Linked DNA regions of Dehalococcoides mccartyi CG5. The protein of the gene in region 2 binds, or shares a complex with, the protein of the main gene of each other region. Links are inferred from orthologs where the notes say so. Each region holds a gene or a part of one and is shown on either strand. Other genes may lie near its edges.

The links.
Region 1: the proteins of tig (region 2) and rpsG are in contact, whole or in part, in a crystal structure (PDB 3GTY), measured with the Thermotoga maritima proteins. The link is inferred for Dehalococcoides mccartyi CG5 from one-to-one orthologs. Residues at the interface, in WP_004081061.1 of Thermotoga maritima: Glu122, Val124, Val129, Leu130, Tyr133, Glu188, Gly259, Ile262, Tyr263, Glu266, Ser270, Glu273, Gln274, Glu277, Arg308, Gln311, Ile312, Ser315, Tyr316, Glu325, Arg329, Arg336, Leu363, Phe366, Trp367, Arg373, Leu377, Arg381, Leu384, Glu387; in WP_004081843.1 of Thermotoga maritima: Lys34, Lys52, Lys55, Glu59, Arg62, Gln63, Glu66, Asn67, Lys69, Val71, Arg95, Ala109, Lys110, Lys111, Gly112, Arg113, Pro114, Glu117, Glu121, Ile124, Ala125, Tyr127, Asn128, Asn129, Thr130, Gly131, Lys135, Asp139, Arg142, Met143.

The regions. Positions count from the first base shown.
Region 1 is NZ_CP006951.1:340,684-343,880, reverse strand. The notes cover bases 192-3,063. They hold rpsG (30S ribosomal protein S7), read right to left. Parts: upstream 1,927-3,063; coding sequence 1,456-1,926; downstream 192-1,455. Other genes in these bases: aroF (3-deoxy-7-phosphoheptulonate synthase), read left to right, coding at 2,895-3,063; rpsL (30S ribosomal protein S12), read right to left, coding at 1,940-2,374; fusA (elongation factor G), read right to left, coding at 192-1,400. In the rest of the region: more of fusA, read right to left, coding at 1-191; more of aroF, read left to right, coding at 3,064-3,197.
Region 2 is NZ_CP006951.1:524,561-527,690, reverse strand. What follows is about bases 326-3,130. They hold tig (trigger factor), read right to left. Parts: upstream 2,498-3,130; coding sequence 1,154-2,497; downstream 326-1,153. Other genes in these bases: aspS (aspartate--tRNA ligase), read right to left, coding at 2,517-3,130; X794_RS02695 (ATP-dependent Clp protease proteolytic subunit), read right to left, coding at 555-1,157; X794_RS02700 (carbohydrate kinase family protein), read left to right, coding at 326-474. In the rest of the region: more of X794_RS02700, read left to right, coding at 1-325. UniProt on the Bacillus subtilis protein: Involved in protein export. Acts as a chaperone by maintaining the newly synthesized protein in an open conformation. Functions as a peptidyl-prolyl cis-trans isomerase.

The DNA.
Region 1 (3,197 bases), 180 kb from region 2 along the record:
GACAGCAACCGGCTGACCAGCACATCAAGGTGAAGTTCTCCCATACCATATATAACAGTTTGTCCGGTCTCATCATCAAACTTGACCTTGAAAGTAGGATCTTCTTCAGCCAGTTTCTGCAGACCTTCAGTCATCTTATCCTGGTCCGAACGGGTCTTAGGCTCTATGGCCAAATTGATAACCGGTTCAGGGAACTTGATATTTTCAAGCAAAATCGGAGCATTCTGGTCGCACAAGGTGTCACCGGTAAAGGTATTGCGAAGACCCAGACTGGCCACGATTTCACCCGCATCAGCATACTCAATCTCTTCACGGTCATTGGCATGCATACGGATAAGACGGCCTATGCGTTCACGCTCACCGCGGGTGCTGTTATAAGCACCGGAGCCGGCTGAAATGCTACCGGAGTAAATCCGGAAGTATACCAGACGACCTACAAACGGGTCGGATACAATCTTAAAAGCCAGAGCGGAGAAAGGCTCGGTGTCACTGGTATGACGCTCTATCGATTCACCAGTTTTAGGATCAGTCCCTTTCATAGCCGGAATGTCCAAAGGTGAAGGCAGATAGTCACAGACCGCATCCAGCAGTCTTTTTACGCCCTTGTTGCGAAGAGAAGTGCCGCAGAATATGGGAATGGCTTTATTGGCCAAACATACCCGGCGGATAGCGGCTTTCAGCTTTTCTATCGGCAGTTCTTCACCGGCCAGATAGGCTTCCATAACCTCGTCATCTTCTTCAGCCAGACGCTCTATCATCATATTGCGGAATTTCACAGCCCGTTCTTTTTCAGCAGCGGGCAAATCAAATGTTTCAACAGGTTCTTCCGGGCTGTTATCCATACCGTAACACTTGAAATCAAGCAGGTCACAGTTGCCGCGGAAAGTTTCAGCACAACCAATGGGTATCTGAAGAGGCAGATATTTGGCCTTAAGGCGTTCTGCAATCATACCCAGAGTACGTTCGTAATTAGCACCGGTGCGGTCCATCTTGTTAATAAAGCAGATACGGGGTACACCATAGCGGCTGGCCTGACGCCATACAGTTTCAGACTGGGCTTCAACACCGGCCACTCCGTCAAATACCACCACCCCGCCATCAAGTACACGCAGACTGCGCTCAACCTCAGCGGTAAAATCCACATGTCCGGGAGTATCTATAATGTTAAGGTGATGCCCATTCCAGTAAGCAGAAGTAGCGGCAGAAGTAATAGTTATACCTCTGGCTTTTTCCTGCTCCATCCAGTCCATTACGGTGGTACCCTCGTCAATATTGCCGATTTTATGGGTACGTTTGGTAAGGTAAAGGATACGCTCAGTCGTAGTCGTCTTTCCGGCGTCTATGTGGGCAATGATACCTATATTACGAACCCTCTCCAGAGGGTATTTCCTGTCGCTCATATTATCTAAACTCTGGGTAACCCGTCAGGGTTATCCAATTCCCCCTATTTTCTCTCTACCACCTGTAATGGGCGAAAGCGCGGTTGGCCTCGGCCATCTTGTGGGTCTCTTCTCTTTTCTTAACAGCAGCACCCTGCTCACGGGAGGCTTCCAGCATTTCAGAAGCCAACCTTTCAGCCATAGACTTGCCGGTCCGCTTGCGGGCGGCCTTAATAATCCAGCGCATGGCCATGGTCTGGGCGCGGTCAGGACGCACCTCAATAGGTACCTGGTAAGTAGCACCGCCTACACGGCGGGGTTTAACCTCAATAAAAGGAGTGGCATTTTTAAGACCCTGCTCAAATACCGCCAAACCCTCTTTATTTTCCTGTTTACCCATTATATCAATTGCATCATAAACAATCCTCTGGGCGGTGGCCTTCTGGCCATGCATCATAAGCTTGTTTATGAAATTGGAAAGCATCAGGCTGTTATACCTGGAATCCGGGGCAACTGCTCTTTTAAATTTTCGTGCTCTTCTAGGCATATTTTATCTCCGGTTATTTCTTCTTGGCAGGAGCGGCTTTGCCTTTTTTGGCGCCGTATCTGCTGCGACCCTGCTGCCGATTTGCCACACCAGCGGTATCAAGAGTACCGCGAATGATGTGATAACGAACACCCGGTAGGTCAGGCACACGGCCGCCACGTATCAGAACCACAGAGTGTTCCTGAAGATTATGGCCTTCACCGGGGATATAAGCAGTAACTTCCATATGGTTGCTCAGCCTTACTCTGGCAATCTTGCGCAAAGCCGAATTCGGCTTTTTAGGAGTAGTGGTTTTTACCTGGGTGCAGACGCCCCTTTTCTGGGGAGAGCCATCACCGAAAGCTACCTTGTTGCGCAGAGAATTGAAACTGTAATGCAGCGCAGGTGCCTTGTACTTCTTGGCCGCACTTGTGCGCCCTTTTCTTACTAGCTGATTAACCGTTGGCATACTGTACCTTCCTGTTAACAATTGCTGTTTTAATAATTTTCCCGTTTTCAATCAATAAGGATGAGCCAGGCCCATCCTTAAAATCTATAAGGCGACCATAATGGATATGGTCAAACCTGAAAGTTAACCACAAACAGAAAGTTAGTCTAGCACAGCAATATATGGATGTCAACTCCACCCATCACTGACAACCCGCTGGTTTGAAGCTGGAGAACACCCCCGTCTGCCTCAGGGCACTTATCCGCTGCCCGACCGATAACAACCACCAGGGAAAAAGACTACATATAATAGCACTAAATAGTTCTCTTGACAAACCCTTTTCAGCTATGCTATTGTCATTCAACTATGTTAAACGTTAAATCCTTTAGAAACTATTACTACTTTACCAAGATAGGATCGCTTGGGAGATAACGTTTTACTAAAAAACCAATAACCACCAATTAGTAAGTTAGAAATCCTCCCAGGCAACGGGGGGATTTTTGATTTATACGGGTATAAAAAGCAAAGGAGAAAGCAAACCATGATTATCATGAAAAAAGATGCCAGTCAGGAAGAACTAGAAAACGTAATTGCCGAGGTTCGCCGCTGCGGTCTCAAGACCGATGTATCAAAGGGGGCATTCAGAACCATTATCGGCCTTATAGGAGATGAAAAATCTATCCCGTTTGCTTACTTTTCCAGCTTGCCCGGCGTCAAGGAAGCCCGTATGGTGGAAACCCCGTACAAGCTTATCAGCCGCGAATACTCAAACCTGTGGCAGGCTGAAGGAATGACCCGTGAGATAAAAGTAAAAGATATAATTATCGGCGGAGACGAGCCGGTC
Region 2 (3,130 bases):
GCCGCCCAGGGGCTGAAAAGGCTTGCTCCCATTCTTTCACGCACAAATGCCCTTTTCACCAACCAACTGGATATAGAGAAAATGACCCAAAAGAATTATCAGCGGGCTACGGATATGTGTATCCGCAGCGGATGTGAACATGTGGTAGTTACTCTGGGAGAGAGCCGCCGTTTTCAACGAAAAGGCAAAATAACCCTCCAGACCTATATACGGGACAAAGACCACGAGTGCCATATGGAGTCAACCGTCAGCCTCAGGAAAGATATCCGTACCGTAGTGGATACAATAGGTGCGGCAGATGCCTTTACCACCGGTTTCCTTTTCGGGCTTATGGGGGATAAACCCATTGAAGAGTGCGGCTTGCTGGGGGATATTTCTGCCCGTTTCTGCATAAGCAAGCTGGGTGCCCGTTCAGGTTTGCCCAATCTGGAAGGACTAAAAGAACGCTTCGGCATGCACTATTTTACTAACTGATTTCTTACCGCTTGAAGAATAAAAACGCCCCTCTTGCGAAGGGCGTTTTGTCTTTAGATGTAAAACCACCAACTGTTAAATTATTTGTTTTCAGGTTTCTGCAAAATTTCGTCTATTAAACCGTATTCCACCGCCTGCTGGGCACTCAGATAATAGTCACGGTCACTATCGTGGACTATTTTCTCCATGGTCTGGCCGGTATGTTTTACCAGAATATTCCGCAAAATATCCTGCTGGCGCATAATCTCGCGGGCGGCAATTTCAATATCCGAAGCCTGTCCCTGAGCGCCACCCATAGCCTGATGCATATGAATGGTAGCATTAGGCAAAGCATAGCGTTTGCCTTTAGCACCGGCACACAGGAGTACTGTTGCCATGGAAGCAGCTACGCCTACGCAAATGGTGGATACCTTGGGGCGAATAAGCTGCATGGTATCGTACATGGCAAGACCGGCAGATATTACCCCGCCGGGGCTGTGTATATATAGACTGATATCCTTGTCCGGGTCTTCCCTGTCAAGAAACAGTAACTGGGCAATAACCAGATTGGCTACCTGATCGTTTATTTGCGAACCCAGAAAGATAATTCTTTCCTTCAGCAATAGAGAATAAATGTCAAAGGCACGTTCTCCTCTGGCACTGCTCTCAATAACCATAGGTACTACGTTTTCAGGGCTTATCATTTATCTGCCTCCTCTGTTTTTTCATCTTCATCAGCTTTAGGTTCGACAGCCTCAAGAGCTGGCTGAAGGGCTATTTCATCTATAAAAGCCATAGTTTTACGGGCAGTCAGAAGCTGAATAAGACGGTCTCTGGTTTCCGATTGATTGTAAAGGGCTTTTTCTTCTTCTTTTTTATCACCGGCATCTGTAATCAGTTTTTCAATTTCAGCATCTACTTCTTCATCATTGGGTACCAGATTTTCGGTGGTGGCCAGTTTACCCAGCACCAGCGAAGATGCTACCCGTTGTTCCGCCAGAGGGCGATACCGCTGCTGCATATCCTCCGGTGTCATTTGGGAAAGCATAGCCCGGAATTCTTCGGGGCTTTTTACATTACTCTGCAGACGTTGCAGCTGCTGTTCAATTATCTGGTCCAGCTCTGCTTCCACCATAACTTCCGGATAATCTATTTTACTCATTTTTATCAGGGCTTCAACAATCTGGTCTTCAAACTTGGCCTGAGCCTTGTCATCCTGTCTGTCCTGCATATTTTCCCGAATACGCTGGCGAAGCTCAGACAGAGTATTAAACTCAGGGTTTAATTCGTGGGCAAATGCATCATTTAGTTCAGGCAGTTTTTCTTCTTTAATTTCACGGACAGTTACCTTAAAAGCGGCTGTTTTACCGGCCAGTTCAGCCCGTGCATGGTCTTCGGGGAAAACTATTGAAAATTCTTTGGGTTCACCCGCAACCATATCTACCAGGCAGTCGCCAAAACCGGGAGCAGGATAAATGGCCTCTTCCCGAACTGAATACTGCATATCCTCACGGTTCAGATAGGGTTCGCCATTAAGGGTGCTTTCAACCTGCATAAGTAGCATGTCACCCATTTTGACAGGACGTTCCGCTGTTTCCCAAGTAGCTCGCTGATGGAGTACCTGATCTACTACCGTATCAATATTTTCTTCGGCAATCTCTACCGTCTCTTTAGCAGCTCTTATGGTTTTATAATCACCCAGCTCCACTACCGGAGGCAGTGGTATGCGAGCAGAAAAAACAAAGGGGTCGGTGGTAACCATAGCTACCTTGGGAGTGGCAAAGGGTTTTATCTCCTCGTCTTGTATAGCCTTCTGGCAGGCTTCCGGCACAATATCATCTACCAGTTCGTCCAGCATTTTTTCGCGGCTGACATATTTTTCAAACACATCTCTGGGGGCTTTACCTTTGCGAAAGCCCGGAATTTCCACCTTTTTCACCAGACGGCGGTATGTTTTGGAAAGACCTTCTTCAACCTCGGTTGAATCCATCTCTACCGTTATGCTGGCCTGACAGCCCTCTATCTTTTTATCTGTTACTTTCATGGCACCTCAATCCAAAAAACTATTCTTTTTCCGCTTGAATACGGATATGTAAATCCCTTATTTGCTTGTCATCTACTACTGACGGAGCTCCAAAAAGCAAGTCCTGAGCGGCCTGATTTTTGGGGAAGGATATAACCTCACGTATTGAAGTTTCCCCTGCCAACAGCATTACAAAACGGTCTATACCCGGTGCAACACCGCCATGAGGGGGTGCGCCAAACTCAAAGGCCTCCAACAGGTGGCCAAAGCGTTCATCTATCTGCTCATCATTATACCCCAGCAGATGGAATACTTTCCTCTGCAGGTCTGCCTGATGGATTCTGATACTGCCGCCAGCAATCTCATATCCATTGCAGACTACATCGTAAGCCCGGCTGCCTACCCTGCCGGGGTCTGTATCCATAAGCGGCATGTCAGACTCAAGTGGGGCAGTAAAGGGATGATGAACCGAATCCCAGCGTTTGCCTTCCTCATCCCACTGGAAGAGGGGGAAATCTACTACAAAAGCAAAGCTGAGTTCATTTTTATCACATAAATTCAGTTTTACTGCCAGCTGGTTTCGCATTTCACCCAGTACGGTGTTCACCATCTTGCGGGCACCAGCCACAATCAATATAAGGTCACCCGGCTTAG